Regions from separate parts of the Kitasatospora sp. NPDC127060 genome, predicted to be linked through region 2. Evidence: riboswitches for the same ligand, from Rfam matches in the RefSeq annotation. Region 2 holds a riboswitch; each other region holds the start of a gene.
What was found. A riboswitch is a leader RNA that binds a small molecule or an ion and turns the genes downstream of it on or off. The one in region 2 is predicted to bind cobalamin.

Region 1 (10,888 bases), on a different contig from region 2:
CATGCCTCACCTCCGCCCCGCCCGCCGTCGGTCCGTCGCCGCAGCCGCACTGGCCGCCGCCGGTTCCCTGTTCCTCACCGGTTGCGGCGGTGGCGGGCAGGCCGCCGCGGGCGACCCGGTCAAGGACATCCGCGGCAAACTGCCCAAGGCCCAGCGCTCGGCCGGCGTGCTGCGCATCGGCATGGACGTCAACTACGCGCCGGTGGAGTTCCGCGGCCCGGACGGCAAGCCGGCCGGCCTGGACCCGGAGCTCGCCGCCGCCCTCGGCCGGATCCTCGACGTACGGGTCGAGTTCGTGGAGACCCCGTTCGACAAGCTGATACCGAACCTCCAGGGCAAGCAGTTCGACGTGGCGATGTCCGCGCTCAGCGACGTCCGCCAGCGCCGCGAGGGCCTGGACGCCGACGGCAAGCAGGTCAACCCGGGCGTGGACTTCGTGGACTACTTCATCGCCGGCACCTCGATCGTCGTCCCGAAGGGCAACCCGAAGGGGATCCGGACCCTCGACGACCTGTGCGGCCGCACGATCGCCTTCCAGCAGGGCACCACCCAGGACGGCGTCGCCACCCGGCAGGTCGCCGTCTGCGCCCGCACCGGCAAGCAGCTGACGGTGCACCGCCTCGACACCGACGCCAAGGCGCTGGCCGAGGTGTCCGCCGGCACCGCCGCGGCCGGGCTGAACGACTTCCCGGTGGCCGCCTACGCGGCGAAGACCATGGACGGCGGGGGCCGCTTCGAGGTGACCGGCGCCCAGTCCACCTCCAACCCGTACGGGATCGCGGTGCGCAAGGAGGACAGCGAGCTGCGCGACGCCCTGTCCAAGGCGGTGGACCAGCTGATCCGCAGCGGCGAGTACGACAAGATCCTCGGCAAGTGGAACGTGAGCGCGGGCGCGGCGCAGAACGCGGTGGTCAACGGCGGGATCTGAGCCCGCGGGCCGACGGGAGCACGGCCGGGGCACGGCAGGGGCACGGCAGCGAGAGCGGCGGGGCAGCGGCGGGGCTTCCCGAGGGAGCACAGGCGGATCTGCATACTTATACACAGCGTGACAGGGGCACGCGATCCGTCCGAATAGCGGACAGCATGAGCCCTCGTTATCCGATTTTGATCTGGATGAGGGCCATCTGACCGTCATCAGATGGCAGGATTCCCCCCATCTCGGATCGAGTCGGCCACTGGGTCGAGGCGGTTCAGGTCGACGTCCACCTCGGCGGAGGGTGGCGGAAGCAGTACCCGCACCACCCCGGGCGGCCCCCTGCGCCCGGGCAACTGCACCACCCGGCAATGCACGTACGACGACGTACAGCGACATGTCCACCCGTACGGCTTCGTACGGCCAGCTGCCCCGGTGCGCCGCTCCCGCGGCGCGCTCCGCCCGATTTCTCTCCCCAGGAGGAGATCCCCCTCATGACCGTCCGTACCCAGCGCACCCGCCTCTTCGCGGCCGGCGTGGCTGCCGTCTCGGTGTCCCTCGTCCTGACCGGCTGCGGCAGCAGCAAGTCGTCCTCCGGCTCCACCGGCGTCAACGCGAGCGCGTCGGTCCCCGCCGTGACCGCCGACGCGTCGCTGGCCGCGCTCGTTCCGGCCGACGTCAAGGCCGCCGGCAAGATCGTGGTCGCCACCGACGCCTCCTACGCGCCCAACGAGTTCAAGGACGACAAGGGCGCCATCGTCGGCATGGACGTGGACCTGGCCAATGCGATCGCCAAGAAGCTCGGCCTGACCGCCGACATCCAGAACGCCACCTTCGACGCGATCATCCCCGGCATCACGGGGAACAAGTACGCGATGAGCATGAGCTCCTTCACCGACACCAAGGAGCGCGAGGCGTCGGTCGACATGGTCACCTACTTCAGCGCCGGTACGGGTGCCGCGGTCAAGAAGGGCAACCCCGACAAGATCGACCCCAAGGACCTCTGCGGCAAGAAGGTCGCCGTCCAGACCGGCACCACGCAGGCCAAGGACATCACCGACACGATCAACCCCGCCTGCACCAAGGCCGGCAAGCCGACCATCCCGAACGACGGCGACAAGTTCGACCTGCAGACCGACGTCACCCAGGCCCTCGTCTCCGGCCGTGACCAGGTCATGCTGGCCGACTCCCCGGTCGTCGACTACGCGATCAAGCAGACCAACGGCCAGCTGGAGAAGGTCGGCGACGTGACCGACACCGCCCCCTACGGCGCGGTCCTGCCGAAGGGCTCGCCGCTCTCCAAGGCCGTCCAGGGCGCCGTCCAGTCGCTGATGGCGGACGGCACCTACAAGAGCATCCTGGAGAAGTGGGGCGTGCAGGCGGGCGCGATCGACAAGTCCGTCATCAACGGCGCCACCAGCTGATCCCGCTGTCTGAACACAACCCCTGAGGCCACACAGTGAAATCTTCCGACCAGGGGTCGGCGCACCCGGGACGGCCCGAAACCCTCAAGGCCGTCCCGGTCCGTCACCCCGGACGCTGGGTCGGGGCAGCAGTCGTCGCGCTCCTCGCGGCCATGCTGATCCACGCCCTCACCACGAATCCCCAGTTCCAGTGGGACGTCGTCGGCACCTACATCTTCGACTCCTCGATCCTGCACGGCCTCGGCGTCACGCTCGAACTGACCTTCCTCTCCATGCTGATCGGCGTCTCGGGCGGCGTGATCCTCGCGATCATGCGCCTGTCGCCGAACCCGGTGCTCTCCAGCACCGCCTGGTTCTACATCTGGGTCTTCCGCGGCACACCGGTGCTGGTCCAGCTGCTGTTCTGGAACTTCCTGGGCACCCTCTGGGCCAACATCTCGATCGGCATCCCGTTCGGCCCCGCCTTCTGGTCCCAGCCGACCAACGAGGCGATCCCGCTGTTCGTCGCCGCCCTGCTGGGTCTCGGCCTCAACGAGGCCGCGTACATGGCGGAGATCGTCCGCGGCGGCATCCAGTCCGTGCCGCTCGGCCAGACCGAAGCCGCGCACGCGCTGGGCATGAGCCAGTTCAACACCATGCGGCGGATCATCCTGCCGCAGGCCATGCGCGTGATCATCCCGCCGACCGGCAACGAGACCATCTCGATGCTGAAGACCACCTCGCTGGTCTCGTCGATCGCCCTGGAGGAGCTGCTCCGGGCCGGGCAGAACATCTACTCGCGCACGTTCCAGACCATTCCGCTGCTGATCGTCGTCAGCATCTGGTACCTGCTGATGACCTCGATCCTCACCGTGGTCCAGTACTACATCGAGCGCCACTACGCCCGCGGCGCCAACCGGGTGCTGCCGCCCACGCCGCTGCAGCGGCTGCGCCGCCTGTTCGCCGGCCAGCCCGTCCCGCCGGCCAAGGACGACGTGGTGCCCGGCCTCGAAGGAGGTGGCCACGTATGACCGATCTGACGAAGCCGCAGCCGAAGGACGCCGCAGTCGCCCCGATGGTCGAGGCCCAGGGAGTGCGCAAGTCCTTCGGCCTGGTGGAGGTGCTCAAGGGCATCGACCTGGAGGTCAAGAAGGGCGAGGTGTTCGTCCTGGTCGGTCCCTCCGGGTCCGGCAAGTCGACCTTCCTGCGGTGCATCAACCACCTGGAGAAGATCAACGGCGGCCTCCTCTCGGTGGACGGCGAACTCGTCGGCTACCAGATGAAGGCCGGCCGGCTGCACGAGCTGAAGGACCGCGAGGTCGCGGCGAAGCGCCGGGACATCGGCATGGTGTTCCAGCACTTCAACCTGTTCCCGCACATGACCGCCATAGAGAACGTCATCGAGGCGCCGGTCCAGGTCAAGGGCGAGAGCCGGGCCGACGCCCGCGAGCGCGGGATGGCCCTGCTGGAGCGGGTCGGCCTGGCCGACAAGGCGAAGAACTACCCCTCGCAGCTGTCCGGCGGCCAGCAGCAGCGCGTGGCGATCGCCCGCGCGCTGGCCATGAAGCCCAAGCTGATGCTCTTCGACGAGCCCACCTCGGCGCTCGACCCGGAGCTGGTCGGCGACGTCCTGGACGTCATGCGCGGCCTGGCCGAGGAGGGCATGACGATGGTGGTCGTCACCCACGAGATGGGCTTCGCCCGCGAGGTCGGCGACGCGCTGGTATTCATGGACGGCGGCGTGGTGGTCGAGTCCGGCAACCCCCGCGAGGTGCTCACCAACCCCCAGCACGAGCGCACCAGGGCCTTCCTCTCCAAGGTCCTCTGAGCCCGTACGCCCGGCGCCCGGCAGGCAGCTTCCTGCCGGGCGCCGCCGTTTTTCCCAGCCGGGTAATAGGCTGGAAGCAATCAGCCCGTTACCGACACCTCTGGAAGGACCGCCGTGGAGCTCGCCTCGTACGCCGACCTCGCCGTTCGGCTGGTGAACACCGAGGAACCCGAGCGCGGCACCGACGCGCTGACCTCGGTGGACGCGGTGCGCGCCCTGTTCTCCGACTCCTCCCGCGCCGCCGCGCTGGCCGACGAGTCCGACGTGCCCCGGCTGCGGGCGGTGCGGACCAGGCTGCGCGGGGTGTTCGAGGCGGCCGCCGAGGGGGACGAGATCCGGGGCGTCGACCTGCTGAACAGCCTGCTGATGGAGTACCCCGTCAGCCCGCTGGTCTCCGGGCACGACTACCTGGACGACGCCGGCCGGCCGCGCTGGCACCTGCACCTGGCGGACAACTCACCGACCGCCACCGCCCACTTCAGCGCCGTCGCCTGCATGGGCCTGGCCGTCCACCTCACCGAGCTGGGCGCCGACCGGCTCGGCATCTGCCAGGCCGCGCCCTGCCGCAACGCCTACCTGGACACCTCGACCAACCGCTCCCGCCGCTACTGCTCCGACCGCTGCGCGACCCGCGCCAACGTCGCCGCGTACCGGGCCCGCAAGCGCCAGGAGGCCGAGGCGGCGCTGCACTCGGGCGGCTAGGGGCCTCGGCGGATCCTGCCGGGCGCGCGACGCCGGGCAGACCCTAGAGCTCCTCGACGAAGACCCCGAGCCGGCGGGCCAGGCCCGGCACCCGGGCCAGCCGGGGGCCGAGCAGCAGGCGCTCCAGCCCGCGGCCCGGCGCCAGCCAGGCCGGGCTCGGGCGCAGCCGCAGCAGCACCCGGCCGAGCACCAGTTCGTCCGGGACGGGGCCGTAACTGCGGCTGTCGCTGTCCACCGGGCGGTTGTCGGACAGCACCCACCAGCCCTCCGGGCGGCGCTCCGCGGCCCGCTTGACCACCAGCAGGTCCTGCTGGAAGGGGTGCCGGAACAGCACCACCGCGCCGGGCCGGATCGGCGCGCCGTAGCGGACGAGCAGCTGGTCGCCCTCGCGCAGGGTCGGCACCATCGACGGGCCCGCCACGTCGACCAGCCCGAACGGCACCGCGCCGCCCCCCGCACCGCCCTTCGGCTCCGTGCTCCGCGCCACGACTCCTCCTCCCGGATCCGCCCGGTCCGACCGCCCCAGTCTGCCGTACGGGCCGTCATCCGTTTGATGTCCGGATTACCCCGGTTCCGGGTCGGCCTTTTGCCCTAGGCCCACCGCCCGATCGCGAAACCCCGGGAGCGGAAGGGTAATCTCGGGCGCGGGAAGACGATCTAAGGAAGGACTCCCATGTTCTCTCGTCTGTTTGCACCTCGTGCCACGGCTCACGCCCACTGCGACCTGCCCTGCGGCGTGTACGACCCGGCGCAGGCCAAGCTGGAGGCCGAGTCGGTCAAGGCCACCCAGGAGAAGTACCAGGCCAACGAGGACCCGCACTTCCGCGCCCGCGCCATCATCATCAAGGAGCAGCGCGCCGAGGCCGTCAAGCACCACATCTCGGTGCTGTGGAGCGACTACTTCAAGGCCCCGCACTTCGAGAAGTACCCGCAGCTGCACCAGCTGATCAACGACACCCTGAAGGCCGCCTCGGCCGCCAAGGCGTCCACGGACCCGGCCACCGGCCAGGCCCTGCTGGACCTGATCGCCGAGGTCGACAAGATCTTCTGGGAGACCAAGCAGGCCTGAGCCTGACGCGTCGCCAGCCGGCCGCCCCCGTCCGCACCGTCGGACGGGGGCGGCCGTGCGTTCACGTGCGACCCACCACCGGTAAGGGTTGCCTGCCCTGAGTGGCTGTTATGCTGCCAGGGCGTCCGAGGGGGAAGTCCGGTGAGAATCCGGCGCTGACCCGCAACGGTGAGCACGGTCCGTATCCGTACGGCCGCGCCAGCCCGATCGCCCTCGGTCGCTGGACTCCCGACGACTCGCCGCGGACTGCGAGGGGACGGCGCCCGGGCACGCCCCCGGCCGGCGCCCGCCCCGGCACGCCCTGCGGCCCGAGGCAAGGCGCGACCGCACGTGAGTGATCCCGTTCGCCGAATACCGACCCTCCCGCTCGCCGCCGGCCTCGGCGTCGCCCTGCTGCTCTCCCTGGTCTGCGGGGTCGCCCTCGGCGCCTCCGGCATCGAACTCCCCCACGTGCTGCGACTGTTGGCCGCCGGACTGACGGCCGGCCGGCTGGACGCCGACGAGGCGGCGGCGTACGCGATCGTCTGGGAGCTCCGGCTGCCGCGCACCCTGCTGGCCGCCGTGGTCGGCGGCGGACTGGCCGCCACCGGGGTCGCCGTCCAGGCGCTGGTGCGCAACGCCCTCGCCGACCCCTTCGTGCTCGGCATCTCCTCCGGCGCGGCCGTCGGCGCCAACGCCGTCCTGCTGCTCGGCGCCTTCGCCTCGCTCGGGGTGTGGGCGATCTCCGTCTCCGCGTTCGGCTCCGCGCTGGTCGCCATGGTGCTGGTCTACCTCACCGCCCGCACCGCGTACGGGCTCACCCCGCTGCGGCTGGTGCTCACCGGCACCGCGCTCTCCTACGGCTTCTCCGCCCTGACCACCCTGATGGTCTTCTCCGCCGACCACGCCGAGGCCGCCCGGGACGCCATGATGTGGCTGCTCGGCAGCCTCGGCGGCGCCACCTGGGGTTCGGTGCCGATCGCCGCCTGCACCGTCCTGGCCGGGCTCGCCCACCTGGCCTGCGCCGCCGGGCGGTTGGACGCGCTCGCGATGGGCGACGAGACCTCCGCCTCGCTCGGCGTGGACCCGGACCGGCTGCGCCGGGAGCTGTTCGTGGTGACCGCCGCCGTCACCGGCACCGTGGTCGCGGTCAGCGGGGCGATCGGCTTCGTCGGGCTGCTGATGCCGCACCTGGCCCGGATGCTGGTCGGCGCCGGGCACCGCCGGGTGCTGGTGATCGCGCCGCTCGCCGGAGCTCTGCTGCTGGTCTGGGTGGACATCGCCTCGCGCACCCTGCTGGCGCCCGCCGAACTGCCGGTCGGGGTGTTCACCGCGGTGCTCGGGGTGCCCGCCTTCCTGCTGATGATGCGTCGGCGCGGCCAGGCCTTCGGGGGTGCCCGATGAGCGGCGCCCAGGATCTCGCCGTCGACGGCGTCTCGGTGGAGCTGGCCGGTGCCCGGCTGGTCCACGAGGTGAGCCTGACGGCCGCCGCCGGCCAGGTGGTCGGGCTGATCGGCCCGAACGGCAGCGGCAAGTCGACCCTGCTGCGCTGCGTCTACCGGGTGCTGCGGCCGGCCGGCGGGGCCGTCCGGCTGGGCGGCGAGGACCTGCACGCCCTCACCGCCCGCGAGGCGGCCCGCCGGGTGGCCGCGCTGACCCAGGAGCACCCCGCCGAGTTCGACTTCACGGTGGCCGAGGTGGTCGCCATGGGCCGGCTGCCGCACCGACGCGGCCCGGGCGGCCCGACCGGGTCGGACCGGGAGCGCTGCGCGGCCGCGCTGCGGAAGGTCCGGGCCGACCACCTCGCCGAGCGCGGCTTCCTGAGCCTGTCCGGGGGCGAGAAGCAGCGGGTGCTGATCGCCCGCGCCCTCGTCCAGGAGCCGCGGCTGCTGGTGCTGGACGAGCCCACCAACCACCTGGACATCGCCCACCAGTTGGAGGTGCTGGCGATCGCCCGCGAGGCCGGGCCGACGGTGCTCACCGCGCTGCACGACCTCAACCTGGCCGCAGGCCACTGTGACCGGCTGTACGTGCTGGCGGCCGGCCGGATCGTCGCCTCCGGCGAGCCCCACGAGGTGCTCCGACCGGCGCTGCTGGCCGAGGTGTTCGGCGTCCGGGCCACCCCGGTCCGGCACCCGGGGACCGGCGCCCTCCAGCTGCTGTTCGACCGTCTCTCCTGATCCCCCCGAGGAACTCCGATGCGCACCAAGGCCGTTGCCGCCACCGCCCTGCTCACCCTCGGACTGACCGCCTGCGGCGCCGAGATCGCCCCGGGCCGGGCCGCCTCCGCCTCCGCCCACTACCCGGTGACCGTGGAGAACTGCGGCGAGAAGCTCACCTTCGCGCAGAAGCCCGCCCGGGTGGTGACCAACGACGTCAACATCACCGAACTGATGCTCTCCCTCGGCCTCGCCGACCGGATGGCCGGCTACGTGATGCCCGACGACAAGGGCCGGGTCGACCAGGTGCCGTGGAAGGACGGCTACCAGCAGACCACCTGGCTCTCCAGGAAGGTGCTCACCAAGGAGATCGCCCTGGACGCCAGGGCCGACCTGGTGTTCGCGGGCTGGCACTACGGCTTCGACGAGGGCAGCAGGGTCACCCCCCAGGCCTTCAGGGCTCTCGGCGTGGGGTCCTACGTGCTCAGCGAGTCCTGCCGCAGCGGCAAGGGCTCCGAGCGCGGGGTGATGGACCCGCTGGACGCGCTCTACACCGACCTGGCCAACCTCGGCGAGATCTTCGACGTCAAGGACCGCGCCGACAAGCTGATCGCCGAGTCCAGGGCCACCGTCGCCGCCGTGGCGGCCGTGGCGGCCGCCGAGCGCCGCCCGTCCGTCTTCCTGTACGACAGCGGGCAGGACAAGCCGTACACCGCGGGGAGGTTCGCCGCCGCGAACGAGATCATCGCGAAGGCCGGCGGGACCAACATCATGGCCGACGTGGCCGACACCTGGGTCACCGCCGGCTGGGAGAGCGTGGTGCGGCGCGACCCCGAGGTGATCGTGATCAACGACTACGGGACCCCGGGCGCCGAGGAGAAGCGCGCGTTCCTCACGTCCTTCCCGCCGCTGGCCGGGGTCTCCGCGGTCAAGAACGACCGGATCTTCGTCATGGACTACGTCGACCTGGTCGAGAGTCCGCGCAACCCGGCCGCGATCAGCACCCTCGCCGGCTTCCTGCGCACCGTCCCGGCCCGCTGACCGGCCCCTCGACGACCGCCCTCCGGTCGAGTCCGCCGGGCGTACGCTCGAAGGTGCGAACCGACGCAACCCCGACCCGAACCGACGGAACCCGACCGGAGGAGCGAGGACCATGACCGCCATGGCGGCCCCCACCGCCTTCGACGCCCGCGCGCTGCGCGAGGGCATCGAACGCCGTGACGCCGAGACCCTGCTGGCGCTCTACGCCGAGGACGCCGAGCTGCGCGTGGTCGACCGCACGACCCAGCCCAGCCACCCCCTGGTGATGCACGGGCGGGACGAGATCGGCGCGATGCTCAGCGACATCTACGGCCGCGAGATGACCCACAAGCTGGAACAGGTGGTCGTCCAGGGCGACCAGGTCGCGTTCCTGGAGTCCTGCCGCTACCCCGACGGCGTGCGGGTGCTGATGGCCTCGATGGCCGGTCTGCGGGACGGCCGGATCGTCGACCAGACCTCCGTCCAGGCCTGGGACGAGACGGGGCCCGAGCAGTAGGCTCGCGGCATGATCCGCACCGCCGTCGTCACCGACGTTCCCGTCATCCTGGCCATGATCCGCGAACTGGCGGAGTACGAGAAGGCCCCGCAGGAGGCGGTGGCCACCGAGGAGCAGCTGCGCGAGGCGCTGTTCGGCACCGACCCGGCGCTGTTCGGCCTGATCGCGGAGGACGAGACCACCGGCGAGCCGGTCGGCTTCGCGGTCTGGTTCCTCAACTTCTCGACCTGGCGCGGCACCCACGGGATCTACCTGGAGGACCTGTACGTGCGCCCGGCGGCCCGCGGCGGCGGCCACGGCAAGGCGCTGCTGCTGGAGCTGGCCCGGATCGCCGTGGAGCGCGGCTACGCGCGGGTGGAGTGGTCGGTGCTCGACTGGAACCAGCCCTCGATCGACTTCTACAAGTCGCTGGGCGCGGTGCCGATGGACGGCTGGACGGTCCACCGGCTCACCGGCGAGGCACTGCTGGCCGCCGGAAGCCGTTGAACGGACGCACGGAGTACGGGGAAAGCCCCTGCCACCCTGCGTCGCAATGCCTTACCATGAGTAACTCCCGCACCGGGTGCGGAGGACACCCCCTCGGGGGTACCGAGCAAGTACAGTGCGTCACCCAGGAGGCAAGGGTGTCCCAGATCGACAGCGATCTCGGCGTTCAGGACTTCGTGGAGGTCCGGCTGCCCGCGGCGGGGGCCTACCTCTCCGTGCTGCGAACAGCGACGGCCGGGCTCGCCGCCCGGCTGGACTTCACCCTCGACGAGATCGAGGACCTGCGGATCGCGGTCGACGAGGCCTGCGCCATCCTGCTCCAGCAGGCGGTGCCGGGCTCCGTCCTGTCCTGTGAGTTCCGCCTGGTCGGCGACTCGTTGAAGGTGACCGTCACCGCTCCCACCACGGACGGCAAGGCCCCCGAACGGGACACCTTCGCCTGGACGGTGCTCTCCGCGCTGGCCGGCGAGGTGGACTCCTCGGTCGCCGAGGACAACACCGTGACGATCAGCCTGCACAAGAAGCGCGGCGGCTCCGCCGCCCTTTGACCGGGCATCGAGCAGCACCCTGCAAGGGCCGTCCGCCGTTCCCCACCCGGGGCCCGACGGGCGGCTCCCGGTACCGCCCCCCACGCGGTACGACCAACGAGACGATGCCGGGGCCGCGGCCCCGGTGCTCCCGGAACGGAACGGGGGAATGGCCGTGAGTGATCTGGACCGTACCGGCCTCGCGACGGCGGGACCTGCCGTACCGACCCAGGCGAGCGTTTCCGGCCTCGCCGCCAACGACGAAGCGCACCCGAAGGACGCCCA
Region 2 (10,888 bases):
GATGGTGATCGGGTGGGCGGTCCAGTCGGCCATGTCGCCGATGTAGAGGGTGACGGACCAGCGGCCGCCGCGGGAGAGGCACTCCGCGACGCCGTTGCCGCCGCCCGGGCCGATGCAGAGGCGGATGAAGTCCCGGTGGGCGGCGCGGATCGGGCGCCGGCGAACGTGGTCCCAGAGGACCGGCAGCGCGTGGTCGAGGCTGGGGAAGACGGTCGGCAGCAGGATGCCGCTGATCCCGGCCCGGACGGCGCTCACGCGGCGACCGCCTCGGCGGAGGCGGTGATGTGGCACCAGACGAACTTGCCGATCCCGCCCCTGCGCGGGCAGCAGCCCCAGCTCTGCGCCAACTGCTGGACGAGGAGCAGGCCTCGGCCGGTCTCGGAGGTGAGGGAGGTGGGGTGGGGCGCGGGCTTCTCGCTGTCGGCGTCGTGCACCTCGATGCGGAGGGCGGTGGGGGAGGGCAGCTGGAGACGAACGAAGATCAGGCGTCCGCGCGGGGTGCGGGCGTGCCGGACGGCGTTGGTGACCAGCTCGGAGAGGAGCAACTCGCCGGTGGGGAGGAGGGGTTCGGCGGAGGGGTGGGGGAGGAGGAACTCGCGGAGCTCCTGGCGGGCGTTGCGGGGGGACTTGGGGTGTCGGGGGAGCCAGCAGGTCTGTTCACGCATGGCGGGGTCACCTCTGGAGTGTGCAGGTGAAAGCGGCTGAAGAAGGCATGGGGATGCCCGGTGAAAGCCCGCCATGATCACGATGTGTCGACTAGCGGACTACGTTGAGTAGCATGCGCCCCATGTCTTCTGGAGTGCAAGTCTCGACTTTGGAATCGATCAAAGATTGTTGTCCCGTGCGGAGGGCGGCAGACTGGCAGCGCACATACGGCTGGGAGGTCAACGCGTGCCGGTGAACAGGAATCCGACGGTTCGACAGCGACGGCTCGCTCGAACCCTCAAGGAGTTGCGGGTTGCTGCGCGGATGACGATGGCTCAGTCGGCCAGGCAGCTGGATTGTGCCGAGAGCAAGATCAGCCGGATCGAGGCTGCACAGTCCGGTATCAGGCTCGTGGATCTCCGGCTGCTGCTCGACCTCTATGAGGTGACGGACGGGGCGGTGCGTAGTCGGTTGGAGGAGCTGTCGCGGGAGGGGCGTCTGCGCGGCTGGTGGGACAGATATTCGGACGCGCTGTCGCCGCTCTATGCCGACTACATCTCGTTGGAGGCTGATGCCTCGGACGCCTACAGCGTGGAAACCTTCCTGGTTCCGGGCCTCTTGCAGACAGAGGACTACACCCGGGCTGTTGTCCGGGCGCAGATAGAGGATGCCAGCGTCGAGCAGGTCGAGCAGCTGACGAAGGTCCGGCTGGAGCGGCGATCGGTCTTGACGCGCGAATCACCTCTTCGGCTATGGGTCGTGCTGTCGGAGTCCGTGCTGAAGCACCGGATTGGTGGGCGGGAGGTGATGCGAGAGCAACTGGACTACCTGGTCGCCATGGCGGGCCGCCCCAACATCAACATCCAGGTCCTGCCGGAGGAATCGGATGTTCATGCGGCGCTGTTCGGCCCACTCGTCATTCTGAGCTTCCCGGAGAGCACGGAGACGGATGTCGTCTATGTGGACAGTCTCCTCAGCACGCTCTACATCGAAGAGCCGGGCGAGGTCTTCAAGTACTCCAACCTGTTCCGGCGGGCCCTGGCCGAGTCGCTGCCGCGCAAGGAGTCGATTGCGTTCATCGAACGCATTGCGAAAGGAAAGCACAGCGATGAGTAGCGTCCCTCAGGGTGCGGCTGTTGGCCTCATCTGGAGAAAGTCATCGTTCTCGGGTGCGCAGAGCAACTGCGTGGAGATAGCCATAGGCGTCGTGGGAGTCGTACCGGTTCGGGACTCCAAGGACCCGGACGGGCCGACGCTGCTCTTCCCGGCTGAGGCTTGGGCTTCCTTCCTCTCCGGGGTCAAGTCCGGGGAGTTTTCGGCCGACTGACATAACAGTGGTGCCCCGCACGGGCTGTGGCCGTGCGGGGCACCACTGTTCGCTCAGCTGAAGTTGTCGACCCAGAAGAAGACGGTCCGCAGGACGGCGCCCGGGGCGCCGGCGCCGAAGCCGACCACCATGGCCTGTCCGACGGCCACGTCCGTCGGGTCGATGCCGTGGGACCAGGTGACCCTGGCGTCCAGGCCCGGGATGGACTTTCCCGGGGCGTACGACCGGTACGTGCCGTGGGCGTGGGCGATGAGCTGCCCGTTGCGTCGCAGCTCCGCCCGGCGCAGGCTGGTCGCCTTCAGCTCGTAGGTGCGATCGCCCAGAACTGCCGTACGGGTGCGGGACTTCCGGGTGGTCGGGACGCTCTGGCCGTTGATGTTCATGGCGCCGTAGTCGCGGTCGGGCACCACCGTGACGGTGGGCATTCCTGCCCCGGACACTCGCGCTACGACGGACGGCCAGCGGTCATGACTGATCTGTATCGGTCCGAACGGGCCGTCGATCACACGCTGTTGGAGCTTGGGCATGCCTGGGCTACTCCCCCTGAGTACCGGGTAGCACACAGCGGAGCCGCCACGAGGGAGGCTCCGCTGTGTGCTGCTGAAACGACGCTGCTTTAGAAGTCGTCGTCGAAGGAGACCGAGCCCTCGACCGCGACCTGGTACGCCGACACCCGGCGCTCGAAGAAGTTGGTCAGCTCCTGGACGTTCTGGAGCTCCATGAAGCCGAACGGGTTGGTCGACCCGTAGCGGATCGGCATCCCGAGGCGGGCCAGGCGCTGGTCCGCCACGGCCTCCAGGTACTGGCGCATGGAATCGGTGTTCATCCCGGTGAGACCGTCGCCGCAGAGGTCCTGGGCGAACTGGAGCTCGGCCGCGACGGCCTCCTCCAGCATCTCCGTCACCTGCTTGGCCATCTCGTCGTCGAAGAGGTCGGGCTCCTCCTCGCGGACGGTGTCCACGACCGACATGGCGAAGTCCATGTGCATGGACTCGTCGCGGAACACCCAGTTGGTGCCGGTCGCCAGGCCGTGCAGCAGGCCCCGGCTCCGGAACCAGTACACGTAGGCGAACGCGCCGTAGAAGAACAGGCCCTCGACGCACGCCGCGAAGCAGATCAGGTTGAGCAGGAACGCCCGCCGATCCTCCTTCGTCTGCAGCGAGTCGATGTGGTCGACCGCGTTCATGTACTTGAAGCAGAACTGGGCCTTCTGGTGGATGGAGGGGATGTTCTCCACCGCGGCGAAGGCCGCGTTGCGGTCCTCCGGGTCCGGAAGGTAGGTGTCCAGCAGCGTCAGGTAGAACTGGACGTGCACGGCCTCCTCGAACAGCTGACGGCTCAGGTACAGCCGCGCCTCCGGGGAGTTGATGTGCTTGTAGAGGCTCAGCACCACGTTGTTCGCGACGATCGAGTCACCGGTCGCGAAGAACGCCACGAGCCGGCCGATCAGGTGGCGCTCGCCCTCGCTCAGCTTCGCCAGGTCGGCGACGTCCGAGTGCAGGTCCACCTCCTCGACGGTCCAGGTGTTCTTGATCGCGTCGCGGTACCGGTCGTAGAACGACGGGTAGCGCATCGGGCGCAGGGTCAGCTCGAAGCCGGGGTCGAGCAGCATCTTGCGGTCGTCGGCGGTCATTACTGGCAGGCCTCGCAGGACTCGGGGTTCTCCAGGGAGCAGGCCAGCGCGGCCTCTTCCTCGGGGGTGAGCGTGGGGGTGTTGACCGGCACCGGCGCGGCGGCACGGGCGGTGCCGGAGGCGGCCTGGGCGATCCGGGTCGCGGGGCGCGAGCGCAGGTAGTAGGTGGTCTTGAGACCGACCTTCCACGCGTAGGCGTACATCGAGCTGAGCTTGCCGATGGTCGGCGCCGCCATGAACAGGTTCAGCGACTGGCTCTGGTCCAGGTACGGCATGCGGGCCGCGGCCAGGTCGATCAGGGCGCGCTGCGGCAGCTCCCACGCGGTGCGGTACAGCGAGCGGACCTCCTCCGGCAGCCAACCCAGCTCCTGCACCGAGCCGTTGGCGTCGCGCAGGGCGTCGCGGGTCTGCTGGTCCCAGACGCCGAGTTCCTTGAGCTCGCGCACCAGGTACGGGTTGACCTGGAGGAACTCGCCGGACAGCGTCTCGCGCTTGAACAGGTTGGACACCTGCGGCTCGATGCACTCGTACACGCCGGCGATGGACGCGATGGTCGCGGTCGGTGCGATCGCGAGCAGCAGCGAGTTGCGCAGCCCGGTCTCGGCGATGCGGGCGCGCAGCGCCGTCCAGCGGTCGGTCCACTGCGGGGCGGCCGTCGGGAAGTGGTCGATGTGCAGCTCGCCGCGGGCGGCGCGGGTCTCGCCGTACGCCTCGTGGCGGCCCAGCTGCTCGGCCAGGTCGGCGGAGCGCTCGTACGCGGTGAGCATGATGCGCTCGGCGATGAGGGTGGACAGGCGGGCGGCCTCGGCGGAGTCGAAGTCGATCCGCAGCTTGAAGAAGACGTCCTGCAGGCCCATCACGCCGAGGCCGACCGGCCGCCAGCGGGAGTTGGAGGTGCCGGCCTCGGTGGTCGGGTAGAAGTTGATGTCCACCACGCGGTCGAGGAACGTCACGGCGGTGCGGACGGTGGCGTCGAGGCGCTCCCAGTCCATGGCGTTGACCAGGTCGTCGGCGGAGGCGCCGACGGCCACGTGGGCACCGAGGTTGACCGACCCGAGGTTGCAGACGGCGGTCTCGGAGTCGTCCGTGACCTCCAGGATCTCGGTGCACAGGTTGGAGGAGTGCACCGTGCGGCCCGGCAGGGCGGTCTGGTTGGCGGCGCGGTTGGAGGCGTCCTTGAAGGTCATCCAGCCGTTGCCGGTCTGCGCCAGGGTGCGCATCATGCGGGCGTACAGGGTCTGCGCCGGGATGGTGCGGACGGCCTTGCCGGCCAGCTCGGCCTTGCGGTACGCCTCGTCGAACTCGGCGCCCCACAGGTCGACCAGCTCGGGGACGTCGGCCGGGGAGAACAGCGACCAGTCCTGGTTGGCGTTCACGCGGCGCATGAACTCGTCCGGGATCCAGTGCGCCAGGTTCAGGTTGTGGGTGCGGCGCGCCTCCTCGCCGGTGTTGTCGCGGAGCTCCAGGAACTCCTCGATGTCGGCGTGCCAGGTCTCCAGGTAGACGCAGGCCGCGCCCTTGCGGCGGCCGCCCTGGTTGACGGCGGCGACCGAGGAGTCGAGGGTGCGCAGGAACGGCACGATGCCGTTGGACTTGCCGTTGGTGCCGCGGATCAGGCTGCCGCGCGAGCGGATGCGCGAGTACGACAGGCCGATGCCGCCGGCGTGCTTGGAGAGGCGGGCGATCTGCGCGTAGCGGTTGTAGATCGAGTCCAGGTTGTCCAGCGGCGAGTCCAGCAGGTAGCAGCTGGACATCTGCGGGTGCCGGGTGCCGGAGTTGAAGAGCGTCGGCGAGGAGGTCAGGTACTCCAGGCGGCTCATCAGGCCGTACAGCTCGGCGACCTCGCGCACGGACTGCTCGGAGTCGCCGACCGCCAGGCCGCAGGCGACGCGGAGCAGGAAGTGCTGGGGGGTCTCGATCACCTTGCGGGTGATCGGGTGGCGCAGCAGGTAGCGGGACTGCACGGTGCGCAGGCCGAAGTACTCGAAGCGGTCGTCGCCCGCGGTGTCGATCAGCGCGTCGAGGGTGTCGGCGTGCTTGGCGACGAAGGCGGCGGTGGTGTCGCCGATCAGGCCCTCGGCGTGGCCGACGGTGATCGAGGCGGAGAAGGAGACCGAGCCCTGGCCGTTCGCCTCGTCGACGATCTCCAGGGCGAGCAGACGGGCCGCCAGCTTCGAGTACTGGGGGTCCTCGGCGATCATCGACGCGGCGGCGTCCACGGCCAGCCCGCGCAGCTCGGCGAAGTCCGAGCCGGCGTGGCGGCCGCGCAGCGCGGCGGCGGCGACATGGCCGGGGTCGACCTCGGGGAGGTCGGCGCTGCGGTCGGTGAGCAGCCGCAGCAGCGCGCCGCCGGGGTCGGAGACCGTCGGGTCGACAAAGGCGGTACCGGTGCCCTGGGTGGGCAGGGTGACTGAGGCAGCGGTGGTCAAGGCGCTCTCTCCTGGCGGCGATCGGCGGCGTGATCGGGGTCACCCGGGCCGATGTGGGCAGGGGAGCACGGCGCGAACGCAAAAAAGCGTCGCGCGAGGTGTCTCCCCGGCCCGCCCGCGAGGCCCGGAGGGGTCGTTCTGGTGCCGGCGCGGCCTCTGCGGGAGGGCCGTGGCGCACACTGTTCGGCAGGTACTCGGACTCGCGGTACGGCTGCTGGAGCCGCCCGCACACCGCTGCGGGGCAGTCCCGGAATCGCACCGGGTTCCCCTGCATCGACAGCAGAAGCGAGCATACATGTAGTGGTGTCTCCTCGATGCGACACCACATGTAGTGCGGCGTGGCGTGTTGGTGCGATGACCGGCGGTGCCTGGGCGGGCGACGGTTCGTGGCCGTCCGAGGCCCGGAGGCGCGCCGCGGGCACGGCGTGACGGTCCGTCCGGAGCCCCCGGCCGGAGCTCCGGATGGCCCCGCCCGACGCGCCCCGCGTCCTGGTTTCGATACGGAACGGTCACCGGGCCTAGGGGCCGTCATGGGGATGCCCTACGATCTGGGCGCATGAGCGACGGAACTGGCGTACCTGGGCACGGGCCGCAGGGGACGCCTCCCGCCGGGCCGGGGGGCGTACAGAATCAGCAGCCGGTGGTGCCGGGTCCGGTACCGCCGCCGAGCGGCGGCTTCGGCCCGCCGCCGGCTTCCTACGGGCAGGTGGCGCCGCCCGCGCAGCCGTTCTCCCAGCCCGTCCCGCCGGTGCCCCAGCCGGTCCAGCCGCCGGCTCCGCAGCCGCAGTGGCAGCAGCAGCCGCCCCAGCAGCCGGGTCCGCCCCAGCCGGGTCCGCAGCAGGTCCCGCCCCAGCCGGTCCCGCCGCAGCGCGTCGAGCCGGACTGGGAGGCGTTGGCCAACCGCAACGAGGCCGACGGCAAGCGCAAGCGCCGGGTGAAGGTCATCGGCATCGTGGCCGCCGTCGTCCTGGTGGGCGGCGCGGTCGCGGGCGGCGTGCTGCTGCTCGGCAAGAAGGACGACCCGAAGAAGGCCGCCGGCGGTGCGGTCGCCACCGCCTCGAACAAGCCGACCCCCGGCTCGCCGAGCGCGTCCCAGGGCGGTCAGCCGGACGACCCGTCGAAGCCGATCTGGGAGGTCGCCACCGACCCGGCGCCGCAGGACGCGGGGGCGCTGTTCTCCGCGCTGCAGGTGACGATCAACGGCGCGACCTGGAACCGGACCGTGGTCTCGCTGGACCAGCCCTGCTGGGACGGCAACTCCACCACCGGCGGGCTCGGCAAGGTCCTCGGCGACCAGGGCTGCCAGAAGGTGCTCCGGGCGACGTACGTCTCCGGCGACAGCGCGGTGACCGTCGGCGTCGCGGTCTTCGACCACAAGATCCAGGCCGAGACCGCGATGAAGAACTTCACCGGGCAGCTCAAGGGCCTGCCCGCCCCGGGCGCGCCGGCGTTCTGCGCCAACCCCGGCTGCACCGGCGCGCACGGCAGCCTGGGCCGGTACGCCTACTTCACCGTCGAGGGCACGGCCAAGGGCGGCAACACCCCCGACGCCACCGCGACCGCGGCGTCCTCCGGGTTCGCCGAGCACGTGAAGGGTCAGCTGCTCCAGCGGGCCAAGTCGGCGGGCTCCGCCACGCCCGGTTCGCAGGGCACCCCGGGGGCCGCCCCGACCGGCTGATCCGTCGTGACACCCGGCACCGGCGGCCGTTCGCCGGGGCCGGGGGAGTGTGGCAGGCTCTCGTCGGAGTGAGTCGTACGCGTGTTCCGGTTGCGTCCGTGGGGGTCGGTGCCGGCGAGAACCGGAGGAGCGGTCGTGGCCCTGCCCAGAGCCCTGCGCGGCAAGTCGGCCGTCCTGGCCGCGGCCGGCATCGTGGTCGCGGCGGGCAGCCTCGTCCTGCTGGACCGCGACGGCCGGGCCGACATCGCACCGCCCGTGCGGGTGCCGGTGTCGGTCGGCGCCCCCGGCCGGACCCTGCCCCCGGACGTGGGCCGGGACCTGCTGGCCCGGGATCCGCAGGCCTCACCGAACGCCCGCGCCGTCCAGCAGTTCCTGGCGGACCTGGAGGCCCAGGCCCGCACCGGGCACAGCGGCGGCACGGTGATCGGCCAGCACGTCGAGGCGCACAACGAGCGCGACAACCCGGGGTACGGCGATTACCGGGGCACCAAGCAGGTCGGCTACTACTACAAGAAGGCCGCCGACCTCACCGGCCGGCTGCCCGGCTTCATGGAGACCGACCTCGGCCCCGGCTACGGCCAGAACGCCTGGGGCGTCGGCAACCCGCGCTCCTACTCGGCCGGCCGCTGGCCCACCTGCCGGGCCGGCTGGCAGTACACCGACGACGCCGTCGACCTGATGGCCGCCGTCTGGTCCGGCCACCCGCGCGCGGACGACGGCTCCTACGACAGCGCCGGCGTCCAGCAGAACTGCGACGGCAGCACCACCGAACTGCCCGACAACGGCGGCGCCCCGGCCGGGATCGTCGGCATGTCCTTCCACGAGCCCTACCCCGGATCCGACCTCAAGTCCTTCGACCGGGTGCTCTGTTCGAACTCCCCGGCGGCCACCGACCCGGGCTGGTTCGGCCGGGTCGTGGACGCCGCGGGCGACACCCGCGAGTACCGCGCGCTGATCACCGACCTGTCCTACCTGGCCGACCACCTGGAGTACCTGGCCGCCCACGACGTGCCGGTGCTGCTGCGTCCGTACCACGAGATGAACGTCAAGGACTGCGCCAGCCGGTTCTGGTGGGCGGGCCAGAAGCCGGCCGACTACCAGGCGCTGTGGCGGATCACCTACAAGTACCTGGTGGAGACCCGCGGCCTGCACAACCTGCTGTTCGTCTGGACGCCGGTGTCCTGGGACGGTGCCCCGGGCGTGGACCCGTGGGACTACTACCCGGGCGGCCAGTACGTCGACGTGGTCGGGGTGGACGACTACAGCGGCAGCCCGGCGCACCCGATCGGCACCGGCGAGGTGTGGACCAAGCGCTACTACGACGGGCTCGCCGCCTACGACAAGCCGCGGATGCTCGCCGAGTCCTTCGCCGTGCCCGTCAACTCCCGCCAGCCGGACACCCTGCGGCGCACCCCCTGGACGATCTGGACCGTCTGGGGGCAGGCGCTCACCGCCGACAACCTGGCCCCGGACCAGCCCGGCAACTCCAGCGCGGACGTCAACGCCACCTACCACAGCCCCCTGGCGATCACCGGGGGCTCCGGCCGCTCCGGCGGGAGCATCGACTGGAGCGGGCTGCACGTCCGCTGAGCCGTCGGGATCCGCCGTCGGGATCCGTTGAACGGGTTGAATTCCGGCTCCGTTGTGCCGTGTGGCATCCTGTGGCGGCGAAACCGAGGGCGGGGCGAACGGTCGGGAGAAGGCCGAAGGGGCGGGGTGCGGGATGACTCAGGCGCGTCCGATGCGTGGGGCCGGTGGCCTGGCGGTCGGCTGGGGCGTGGTGCTGCTCGGTTGGGCGGCCTACAACTGCTTCGGGCAGGTCGGCTTCGCGACCTACCTCAAGGGCATCTTCTACTACGGCGGGACCTCGGTGGACGCCGAGACCGGAAGCCTCAACTACGGCCTGCTGTACCTGCTCTCCGGCCTCCTGCTGCTGCGCGGGCGCAACTGGGCGCTCGGCGTCGCGGCGGGCGTGGCCCTGGTCGAGGGCTACAACCGGGTGCGCAGCCTGACCGGTGCGCTGCTGGACAAGCCGCAGCGGGAGTGGTTCACCGGGACGACCGAGGGCTGGCTGAAGCTCGCGACCTTCGCACTCGGCGTGGTCGTCACCGCGACGCTGATCGCGCTGCTCGCCCGCTCCTCGTGGCGGGACCGGCCGGAGGCCGCCCCGGCCGGGGCACCCTGGCCGGTCGGGCAGACCGCCCCGACCGCCCCGCAGCCCGCGCCGTACGGCTTGCCGCAGCCCGGGTGGCACCAGCAGCCGCCGGCCCAGCCGGCGTGGCACCAGCAGCCGGCCGCACCTCAGCAGCCGCAGCCGCAGCCGCAGCCCCAGCCCGCCGCGTGGCCGCCGGCCCAGCCCCAGCAGGTGCCGCCGCCGAGTGGGTACGCCCAGCAGCCGCAGCCGCAGCCGCAGCCGCAGCCGCAGCCCCAGGCGGCGCCGGCGTACCAGCCGACGGTGGTCCAGCAGCAGTGGCCCGCGCCCGCGCCCGCGCCCGGCCAGCCGGCCACGGGCCCGGTGGCCCCCGGCCCGGTCGTGCCGCCGCCCGCCGACGCCCCGCCGGTGAACCGCCCGCCGCAGGCCTGACCGCCCACCACCCACCCGCGCCCCGTCCGGGGGCCGGACCGAGACCAGACGAGGAACGAGTTCCGCCATGACAGCGACAGCCCCCGCGCGGACGGTGCTCACCACCTCCCGCGAGGCCGCCCGGCTCGCCGAGCGACAGATGTCGTGGAAGCCCCGGGTGCTGCCGTTCTACATCGCCTTCGCGATCATCTTCACGTTCTCGATCTGGGCGTACGTGCCCAACCCGACCCCGCTCGGCTGGGCGATCACCATCCTGTGGGGCATGCCGGTGTTCGGCGTGCTGATCGGCTTCCAGGGGGTGCTGATGGTCCGCCGAAGGCTGCGGCAGGTGGGCCGGATGACCCCGCCGGCGCCGGCCGAGGACGACTTCCTGATCGTGCTGGTGCCGACCATCGGCCGGCACGACACCTATCCGGCGCTGGAGCGCTCGGTGCTCTCGTACGTCGAGCACCTGCCGCCGTACTTCCCCTGGATGCGGGTGGACATCCTCACCGAGGAGGGCTGCGCCGCCGCCGAGAAGATCGACGACCTGGCCGACCGCCACCCGCTGATCCGGGTGGTGACCGTGCCGAAGGCGTACGAGACGCCCAAC
Region 3 (9,347 bases), on a different contig from region 2:
GCATGCCGGTCCGCTGAACCGGGGTGTCGGTGGCGGCTGCGATGATGGAGCGGTCCCGCCAGAACCACCCGGGGAGCTGAAGCCCGTGCCGGAAGGCCACATCATCCACCGCCTCGCCGGCCAGAACCGTACGGCCTTCGGCGGTCGCCCGGTGCGGGTCTCCAGCCCGCAGGGCCGCTTCGCCGACGAGGCCAAGGCGATCGACGGGCAGCTGCTCACCGGCGCGGAGGCCACCGGCAAGCACCTCTTCCTCGGCTTCGAGGAGGGTGCCTGGGTGCACGTCCACCTCGGTCTCTACGGCGGCTTCACCTTCGGCACCGGTCCCGAGCCCGAGCCCGTCGGCCTGGTCCGGCTGCGGCTGGCCAACGACGACGGCTACGCCGACCTGCGCGGTCCCAACACCTGCAAGCTGATCACCGAGGCCGAGAAGGCCGCCGTCGCGGCCCGGCTCGGCCCCGACCCGCTGCGCGCCGACGCCGACCCGGAGGCCGCCTGGCGCCGGATATCGGGCAGCCGCACGACCGTCGCCGCGCTGCTGATGGACCAGAAGGTGCTGGCCGGGGTCGGCAACGTGTACCGCGCCGAGGTGCTGTTCCGCCACCACATCGACCCGCACCGGGCCGGCCGCGACCTCACCCGCCGCGAGTGGGACGCGATCTGGGCCGACCTGGTCGCCCTGATGCGCGAGGGCGTCGCGGCCGGCCGGATCGACACCGTCCGCCCCGAGCACACCCCCGAGGCGATGGGCCGCCCGCCCCGGGTGGACGACCACGGCGGCGAGGTGTACGTCTACCGCCGCGCCGCGATGCCCTGCCTGGTCTGCGGCACGGAGGTGCGGACGGAGGAGCACGCGGCCCGCAACCTGTTCTGGTGCCCCACCTGTCAGGCGGCCTGAGCGGCCGATCCGCCCGCCGGGCGGGTGCCCAGCCCGTAGGCTGGGCCCGACCGGCCGGAGGGAGCAGGCGGATGGATCGGCGCGAGGTGACGAACACCGTGTCAGGCGCCACGGTGGGCGGGCACGTGGTCCAGGTGGGCGGCGACATCGGGTCGTTGCACCTCCACCAGTCGGATCCGGTGCCCAGGCCCCGTCAGGTCCGCTCGCCGCACGGCCCTTTCGTCAATCGCGAGCCGGAACTCGCCGCGCTGGTCGAGGCGTTGGGCCGGGTCGAGGCCGGCGGGCTCGGGATCGTGGTGTTCACCGGACTCGGCGGGGTCGGGAAGACCGAGCTGATCGCCAAGTTCACCGAGGAGCACCGGGCGCGCTTCCCGGACGGGGACCTCTACGCGGACCTGCTGGCCTACCGGCACCAGAGCGGGGTGGACCTGCCGGAGCTGCTGGCCGGCTTCCTGCGGGCGCTCGGCAGCGAACCCCCGGCGGCGGAGGCCGAGCGGTTCACCGAGTTCCGTACGGTCACCGCCGAGCGCCGCTGCCTGTTCTTCCTGGACAACGTCGAGCACGCCGCCGAGGTCCGGGCGCTGCTCCCGTCCAGCGGGCTGGTGGTGGTCGCGAGCCGGCGCCGGTTGCCCGCGCTGCGGACGGACGGTGCCGAGGTGCGGCAGCTCGGGCCGCTGAGCGCGGCCGCCGGCGCCGAGCTGGTGCGCAGGTGGCTGGGGGTCGGGCGGGGCACCGACGCGGAGTTGGCGGAGCTGGTCGAGGAGTGCGGCGGGCTGCCGCTCACCCTGAACGCGGTCGGGAGCCAGCTGCTGGACCGGGAACACCTGGCGGTCGGCCGGGTGGTGGCCGAACTGCGCGACCGGGAGGGCAGGTTGGCCGTGCTGGAGGACGAGGAGAACGGCCTCGGCCCGACCTACGACGCGGTGTACGAGCGGCTGTCGCCGCAGGGGCGGGCGCTGTACCGGCTGATCGGGGTGCACCCCGGCCCCTTCGTCTCGGCCGAACTGGCCCGCGCGGCGGGCGTCGAGAGCCCCGCGAAGGCGCTGGCCGAGCTGCGCGCCGTACACCTGGTGGACGAGGTGCTCGACGCCGATGCCGAGGACCGCTTCCGCGCCCATGACGTGGTGCGGCTGCACGCCTACGGCCGGACGCGCGAACTCCCCGGCCGGGTGGACCTGCTGGCCCGGGTGGTGGCGTACTACCGGGGCCGCTCCTCGCTGGCCGACCGGGCGATGGGGCGGCGGCTGCGGCTGCAGGAGCCCGGCGGAGCGGGCCTGCCCGGCTTCGGCTCCGGGGCGGCGGCCCTGGAGTGGCTGCACGCCGAACGGGCCAATCTACGCGCGGTGGTGGAGGCGGCGGCCGAACAGCGGTGGCACGGCGAGGTGTGGCGGCTCTGCGAGTCGCTGTGGCCGCTCTACCACGGCCGCAAGCTCTACCAGGACTGGATCGCCACCCACCGGCTGGGCGTGGAATCGGCGCAGTGGGACAACCAGCCGGACGCGGTGGTCCGGATGCGCAACCAGCTCGCCCGCGCCCACTACGAGCGCGGGGAGTACGGGCCGGCCGCCGAGCAGTTGGCGCTCGCCGCGGAGCAGCTGCCGCTGGTGGCCGAGCGCCGGGTGGTGGGCGTGCTGCACGAGACGGACGGCCTGCTGTGCCTGGCCGACGGCCGTCCGGGCGAGGCGGTGGAACGGTTCACGCTGGCCTTGGCCGAGAACCGGGGCGACGCCCACGGCGAGATCGTGCAGAGCTACAACCTGGCGCAGGCGCTGATCGCCGACGGGCGGCCGGAGGAGGCGCTGGCGGTGCTGGCCCGGGCCACCGAGCTGGCGGTGGACACCGGGGACGACGACATGCTGATGAAGCTGCCGCTGGTCCGGGCCGGGGCCCACCGGGCGCTCGGGCAGCTGGACTTGGCGGTCGAGCACGCCGGCGACTGCGTGCGCCGGGCCCGGGAGCGGAAGGCGTACCCCAAGGAGGCCCAGGCCCACGTCCTGCTGGTCGCGCTCGCCGAGGAGCTGGACGACCCGGAGCTGGCCGAGCACAGCCGGGCGCGGCTGCGGGAACTGGCCTCCTGGCGGCCCTAGCGGCCCCAGTGGTCCTGGCGGTCCCCGGGCTCCTAGGGCCCGGTGGTGAAGGCCACCCGGGTGCGGTGCTCGCCGGTGCGGATGGTGAGGCCGTGCTCGGGCAGGGCACCCGGGTCGCCGCCGTCGGCGAGCCAGCAGGCCACGGCGGAGCCGAGCAGAAGCGGGTCGAGGACGGGGTCGGGGTCCGCGAATGCCGGTTCGGCGCGGGCCTCCAGCAGCAGCCCGGTGCGCAGCCGGAGGACGTGGCGGGCCGGGCCGAGGGCGGCCACCGCGACGGCGAGGCCGGGGAGTTCGGCGGCGGTGCCGGCGAGCCAGTGGGTGGCCGGGAGTTCCGCGTACGGCTCGGTGCGGGCGAGGACTTCGGCGGTGTAGCGCAGGGCGTCGCCGGGGTGGTCGTCGGTGAGGGCGTGGAAGCCGCGCGGGGTGTGGTCGTCGGGGCGGAAGGGGTAGCGCCGCAGGCTGACCTCCGTCCCCTCGCTCTTGCCCTCGACGTCGTACGCGGTGGGCCGGTCGGTGCTTCCGGGCTGGGAGACGGGCCGGGGGTAGGGCGGCAGGGCCGGTTCGCCGGGGGGTTCGTCGAGGCCGTCGAGGAACGAGTAGAGCAGGGGGCGCAGGATCCGGGCGGAGGTGCCGCGGTGGGCGAGGGAGCGGTCGGTGAGGTAGGTGAGGCCGGCCGGGTCGGTGGTCAGGGCGTGTTCGAGCTGGGCGGCGAGGTCGCCGTCGGGGTCGAGTGCGGGCGCGGCCTGGCCGAAGGCGTAGCTGGGGGAGTGCGGGTCGAGTTCGGCGGCTCCGGTGGCGACGAGCAGGGTGCGGCGCGCCAGGGCGGCGCCGTAGACGGAGACCGAGCCGTGGTCGCCGATCAGGCAGTCGGCGGCGACGAGTGCGGCCTGCCAGCCCTGGTGGGGCGGGATGAGGCGCAGGCCCATCCGGCGAGCGTCGTCGAGCAGGGCCTCGGGGTCGTGCCGGCTCCAGATGTTGGGGTGCAGCACGACGGCCACGGTGTACTCGTCGGCGGGCAGCCGGCGGACCAGACGCTGGGGGAGGTCGGGGTGGCGGCCGAATAACGAGTGTTCGCTCCAGGTGGAGTTGACGACGACGAGCCGACGGCCGTCGACGGCGCCGAGCGCGGCGCGGTAGCCGTCGCGGGAGCGTTCGCTGCGCAGGATCCGGTCGAAGCACGGGTCGCCGACGACCCGGGCGACGTCCAGGGCCTCGGGGCAGGAGGTCCGCAGCCGGTCCAGCTGTTCGGGGTGGGAGAGGCCGAGGACGTCGACGAACACCCGGCCGCGGTGGGTGAGTTCGTTGCGGGAGAGGCCGGCGGCGGTGACGGTGTCGCCGGTGGACTCGGTGACCAGGCGGTTGTAGCCGGCGCCGTGCGGGAGGACGACCAGGCGGGCGTCCAGGCGGTGCATGGAGGCGTGGACGGCGCAGGCGACGGCGAGGTCGAAGCGGCGCCGGACGGCGTCCTCCCAGTCGAGCACGGTGTAGCCGGGCAGGCCGTGGAGGTACTCGTCCAAGGCGCGGTCGGCGAACGCGGAGCCGGGGTTGACGGTGAAGTACCGCTCGATGCCGTCCGGGTTCAGCAGAGCGAGGACGTCCAGGACGCGGGTCGCTGAGGTGAGGGTGCGGGCGACCGCCAGCACGCGGGCCTTGACCGGGCGGGTGTTCCAGCGGTCGGCGGGCCAGACGTGGGGGTGGGACGGCACATCGTGATCGTACTCATCCGGCCGCGTCTCGGCGTGGTTTGTCGGAGGTCGGTCGGGTCGTCAGCCCGCCGCCGCCGTCGGCTCGTCGTGCTCGGCGGCGGCGCACTCGTCGAGGAGGGGGCGCATGGCGTCGTCCACGAGCTGGTAGCGCACCACGCGTCCGTCCTTGTCGCCGGTGACCACGCCCGCGGTGCGGAGCAGGCGCAGGGCCTGGGAGACGGCCGGGTCGCGCATGCCGGTGGCGACCGCCAGGTCGCTCACGGCGAGCGGGCCGGCCCGGTGGAGGGCGAGCAGCAGGGCGAGCCGTCCGGGGTCGGAGAGCAGGGAGAACCGCTCGGCCCAGGACCGGACGTGGGCGGTGTCCCCGATGGCGGCGATGGCCTCGCAGACCCGGTGTCCGTCGATGGTGCGGTGGCCCGCGCGGTCGGCCGGTACGAGATGCATGCGGACATTCTGGCAGCTCACCACCTGTGATCCTGGACACCTGCACAGGTGCGCAGCCTTGCGGGGGTGTGGTGCTACCCCTACGGTGTTCCCCGCCGTGGTGCTCGGGAAGACCGGTGACGGACCCTCAACAGGTCCCAGTCCGGAGCGGCCCTCGCCACTGTGATCGGGGGACAGTTGTCCGGACCCACATGCCACTGGGCGCCTCGTGCGCCTGGGAAGGCGGGTCCGGAAGCCCCGTAAGCCAGGAGACCGGCCACGGCATCTCACGAAGTCATTCCACGAGGTGCTGGAGCGTGATCCCGAGATGACCCTGCCCGAAACTGCCCCTCCCGCCGATGCGGCGCCCCCCTCCGTGCTGCCCACCTTCCGATGGAAGCGCGAGGACACCCTCCGGACCGCCGGGCTGATGGGGGTGATCCTCGCCATGCACGTGGCCGCCTTCGGGACGCTGGTCTTCCTGGTCGCGCCCCACGGCTACCAGGTCGGCACCCAGGTGTTCGGGGTCGGCCTGGGCATCACCGCGTACACCCTGGGCATGCGGCACGCCTTCGACGCCGACCACATCGCGGTGATCGACAACACCACCCGCAAGCTGATGGCGGACGGCAAGCGGCCGGTCTCGGTGGGCTTCTGGTTCGCCCTCGGGCACTCCTCGATGGTGGTGGTGATGGCCGCCCTGGTGGCGGGCGGCGCCCAGCTGGCGAACACCCTGATGGACCACGACTCGGCCACCCACAAGTGGCTCGGGCTGGTCGGCACCACGGCCTCCGGCGCCTTCCTCTACCTGATCGGGGCGCTCAACCTGGCGGCGCTGGTGGGCATCCTCAAGGTGTTCCGCTCGATGCGGGCCGGGAAGTACGACGAGGCGGAGCTGGAGGAGCACCTCGACTCGCGAGGCTTCATGGCCCGGATCCTGAACCGGGCGACCCGTTCGATCACCCGGCCCGGGCAGATGTTCCCGGTCGGCATGGTGCTGGGCCTGGGCTTCGACACCGCGACCGAGGTCACCCTGATGGTGATGGCCGGTTCGGGCGCGGCGGCCGGACTGCCCTGGTACGCGATCGTCTGCCTGCCCCTGCTGTTCGCGGCCGGGATGAGCCTGTTCGACACCCTGGACGGGACGTTCATGAACTTCGCGTACCAGTGGGCCTTCTCCAACCCGGTGCGCAAGGTGTACTACAACCTGACCATCACCGGGCTGTCGATCGCGGTGGCCTTCATCATCGGCACCATCGAGCTGGTCGGCGTGCTGCACGAGAAGCTCGACCTGACGGATCCGGTGACCGGGTTCATCGCGGACGTCTCGCTGGACAACGTCGGCTACGCGATCGCGGGGCTGTTCGTGGTGGTGTGGGCGATCGCCATCGGCTACTGGAAGCTGGCCGGCGTCGAGAAGCGCTGGACGCCCGAGCGGCAGTCCTAGGGCCCGGTGGCCAGGCCGCCGCGCTGAGCCCCTGCCCGCGCACGCCGGAACGGCGCCTCCCCGACCAGGGGAGGCGCCGTTCCGGCGTTGTGGTCAGTGCCGGTCGCCGTAGCGGCGGCGGAACTGCTCGACCCGGCCCGCGGTGTCCAGCACCCGGGACTGGCCGGTGTAGAAGGGGTGGCTCGCCGAGGAGATCTCGACGTCGATCACCGGGTAGGTGTTGCCGTCCGCCCACTCGACGGTGCGGTCACCGGTGGCGGTCGAGCGGGTGAGGAAGGCGAGGCCGCCGACCTTGTCGCGGAAGACGACCGGGCGGTAGGCGGGGTGGATTCCGGGCTTCATGGCTGGGCTCCTCCGGGGGTTCGTGCGGTCAGCGCTCTTCGCGGAAGTCGACGTGCCGGCCCACGGCCGGGTCGTACTTGCGCAGGACCATCCGGTCCGGGTCGTTGCGGCGGTTCTTGCGGGTCACGTACGTGTAGCCGGTGCCGGCGGTGGAGCGGAGCTTGATCACCGGGCGCAGTTCGCTGCGGGCCATCGGGCGTCCTCCTGGGGTCTGGTGGTGCGGGGTTCGGGGGCTGGGTCGGTACCTTACATCGAAATGGAAGTCATTTTCATCTGTTTCAACGTGACCTCCGCCCTGCCCATTCCCGGACGCCAGGGGCGCCGGGGCGCGCGGGGCGCAGTGGAGTGCCGGGGCATCCGTCGGGGGCGCTCGGCGGGCGGTTCGGGCTGGGGGTTCGTAGGCTCGACGCATGGCGGATGCGTACGCGGGGCGGCGGGAGCGGGTGCGGGAGCACTGCGGTGCGGCCGGGGCCGAGGCGGCCCTGATCACCCGGGCGGCGAACGTGCGGTATCTGACGGGCTGCGCGCCCTGCGGGGCGACCCTGCTGCTGACCCGGGACCGGGCGCTGCTGACGCTGCCGGACGACCTGCCGCCGGACGACTCGGGGGAGCACCTGATCACCCCCGACGTCACCCAGGTGCTGGTGCCGGCCGGGGCGGACACCGCGCTGGCCGCCGCGGCCACGGCCGGCCGGCTGGGGGTGCGGGGGCTGGCGGTGGAGGAGCACGACCTGACCGTCACCCGGCACCGGGCGGTGGCGGGCCTGCTGGAGGGGGCCCGGCTGGCCGACCTCGGCCAGCTGGTGGAGCGGCTGCGGGTGGTGAAGGACGAGCACGAGATCGCGGATCTGCGGATCGCCGCCGAGATCGCCGACCAGGCGCTCGGTGAGCTGCTGGAGTCGATCCTGGTCGGCCGGACCGAACGGCACCTGGCGATGGAGCTGGAGCGCCGGATGATCGACCACGGCGCCGACCGGGCCGCCTTCCCGGTGTCGGTCGGCACCGGCAGCCACTCCGGCCAGCCCGCCCACCAGCCGACCGACCGCCGGGTGGAGGAGGGCGACTTCCTCACCGTGGTGATGGGGGCCCAGTACCGCGGCTACGGGGTCTCGACCGCCCGGACCTTCGTGATCGGGGCCGCCCCCGCGCCCTGGCAGGTCGAGCTGCACCGGCTGGTCTTCCGGGCCCAGCGGGCGGGCCGGGAGGCGCTCGGTCCGGGGGTGGAGCAGTGCGTACCCGACCGGGTCGCTCGGCAGGTCCTGGAGGCGGCCGGGCACGCCGAGGCCTCGCCGCACCCCGTGGGCCACGGCATCGGGCTGGAGATCCGGGAGGCGCCGCGCCTCGGTCCGTCGGACATGGGTAAACTGGACAGCCGCGTGCCGGTCACCGTCGGCCCAGGAGTCCACCTCCCGGGCAAGGGCGGGGTCCGGATCGAGGACACGCTCGTCGTGCGCCCCCTCGAGGAGGGCGGGCCCGAGCTGCTCACCATCACCACCAAGGAGCTCCTCGCCCTGTGACGGCGGCCCCGAAGGCCGTCGGCGGCAGGACGCGAACCCTTGGTTCCTTGACAGCTATATCCAGGAGTAAGTGCGCCCGTGGCTTCCACGAACGATCTCAAGAACGGCATGGTCCTCAAGCTGGAGGGCGGCAAGCTCTGGTCCGTCGTCGAGTTCCAGCACGTCAAGCCCGGCAAGGGCCCGGCCTTCGTGCGTACGAAGCTCAAGGAGGTCCTGACGGGCAAGGTCGTCGACAAGACCTTCAACGCCGGCACCAAGGTCGAGACCGCCAACGTCGACAAGCGTGGCATGCAGTTCTCGTACAAGGACGGCGAGAACTTCGTGTTCATGGACATGGACACCTACGACCAGCTGACCATCGAGCCGGCCGTCGTCGGTGACGCCGCCGACTACCTGCTGGAGGGCTTCGAGGCCCTGGTCGCCACCAACGAGGGTGCGGTGCTCTACATCGAGCTCCCGACCTCCGTCGAGCTGACCATCCAGCACACCGAGCCGGGCGTCCAGGGCGACCGCTCCACCGGTGGCACCAAGCCGGCCACCCTGGAGACCGGTGCCGAGATCCAGGTCCCGCTCTTCGTCGTCACCGGCGAGAAGGTCAAGGTCGACACCCGCGACGGCAGCTACCTCGGCCGGGTGAAGTAAGTCCGTGTCGGCCGCACGTAGCAAGGCCCGTACCCGGGCCTTCCAGATCCTCTTCGAGGCCGACCACCGCGGGGTCGACCCGCAGCAGGTCCTTGCCGACTGGGTGGCCCGCGCCCGCGAGCCCAAGCCCGACGAGGGCACCCCGCAGGTGGGCGAGTACACGATGGAGCTGATCGAGGGGTACGTCCAGTACGCCCGTCGCATCGACGACCTGATCGAGCAGTACGCCGTGGGCTGGACCCTCGACCGGATGCCGATCGTGGACCGCAACGTCCTGCGGCTCGGTGC

Region 1: linked by a shared signal. The riboswitch ahead of ACFWIS_RS03105 (FecCD family ABC transporter permease) and the one ahead of ACFWIS_RS23945 (ribonucleoside-diphosphate reductase subunit alpha) in region 2 are both predicted to bind cobalamin.
Region 3: linked by a shared signal. The riboswitch ahead of ACFWIS_RS39715 (HoxN/HupN/NixA family nickel/cobalt transporter) and the one ahead of ACFWIS_RS23945 (ribonucleoside-diphosphate reductase subunit alpha) in region 2 are both predicted to bind cobalamin.

The regions. Positions count from the first base shown of each region.
Region 1 covers NZ_JBHXEG010000003.1:927-11,814, reverse strand. The annotation lists gene ACFWIS_RS03140 (ABC transporter substrate-binding protein) at 2-928, shown strand; gene ACFWIS_RS03135 (ABC transporter substrate-binding protein) at 1,408-2,337, shown strand; gene ACFWIS_RS03130 (amino acid ABC transporter permease) at 2,490-3,347, shown strand; gene ACFWIS_RS03125 (amino acid ABC transporter ATP-binding protein) at 3,392-4,144, shown strand; gene ACFWIS_RS03120 (CGNR zinc finger domain-containing protein) at 4,259-4,846, shown strand; gene sodX (nickel-type superoxide dismutase maturation protease) at 4,890-5,333, opposite strand; gene sodN (superoxide dismutase, Ni) at 5,520-5,915, shown strand; cobalamin riboswitch at 6,004-6,149, shown strand; gene ACFWIS_RS03105 (FecCD family ABC transporter permease) at 6,246-7,298, shown strand; gene ACFWIS_RS03100 (ABC transporter ATP-binding protein) at 7,295-8,074, shown strand; gene ACFWIS_RS03095 (ABC transporter substrate-binding protein) at 8,093-9,094, shown strand; gene ACFWIS_RS03090 (nuclear transport factor 2 family protein) at 9,207-9,590, shown strand; gene ACFWIS_RS03085 (GNAT family N-acetyltransferase) at 9,600-10,076, shown strand; gene ACFWIS_RS03080 (anti-sigma regulatory factor) at 10,214-10,624, shown strand; gene ACFWIS_RS03075 (RNA polymerase sigma factor SigF) at 10,779-10,888, shown strand, end outside.
Region 2 covers NZ_JBHXEG010000046.1:23,382-34,269, reverse strand. The annotation lists gene ACFWIS_RS23975 (hypothetical protein) at 1-255, opposite strand, end outside; gene ACFWIS_RS23970 (ATP-binding protein) at 252-665, opposite strand; gene ACFWIS_RS23965 (helix-turn-helix domain-containing protein) at 892-1,761, shown strand; gene ACFWIS_RS23960 (DUF397 domain-containing protein) at 1,754-1,972, shown strand; gene ACFWIS_RS23955 (hypothetical protein) at 2,026-2,397, opposite strand; gene ACFWIS_RS23950 (ribonucleotide-diphosphate reductase subunit beta) at 2,589-3,605, opposite strand; gene ACFWIS_RS23945 (ribonucleoside-diphosphate reductase subunit alpha) at 3,605-6,010, opposite strand; cobalamin riboswitch at 6,202-6,334, opposite strand; gene ACFWIS_RS23940 (hypothetical protein) at 6,678-7,712, shown strand; gene ACFWIS_RS23935 (glycoside hydrolase family 26 protein) at 7,848-9,302, shown strand; gene ACFWIS_RS23930 (hypothetical protein) at 9,436-10,296, shown strand; gene ACFWIS_RS23925 (glycosyltransferase family 2 protein) at 10,364-10,888, shown strand, end outside.
Region 3 covers NZ_JBHXEG010000147.1:1,074-10,420, forward strand. The annotation lists gene ACFWIS_RS39690 (AAA family ATPase) at 1-17, shown strand, start outside; gene ACFWIS_RS39695 (Fpg/Nei family DNA glycosylase) at 86-895, shown strand; gene ACFWIS_RS39700 (AAA family ATPase) at 982-2,982, shown strand; gene ACFWIS_RS39705 (hypothetical protein) at 3,015-4,688, opposite strand; gene ACFWIS_RS39710 (ArsR/SmtB family transcription factor) at 4,749-5,132, opposite strand; cobalamin riboswitch at 5,214-5,408, shown strand; gene ACFWIS_RS39715 (HoxN/HupN/NixA family nickel/cobalt transporter) at 5,440-6,558, shown strand; gene ACFWIS_RS39720 (type B 50S ribosomal protein L31) at 6,652-6,900, opposite strand; gene rpmG (50S ribosomal protein L33) at 6,929-7,093, opposite strand; gene ACFWIS_RS39730 (M24 family metallopeptidase) at 7,311-8,417, shown strand; gene efp (elongation factor P) at 8,496-9,059, shown strand; gene nusB (transcription antitermination factor NusB) at 9,064-9,347, shown strand, end outside.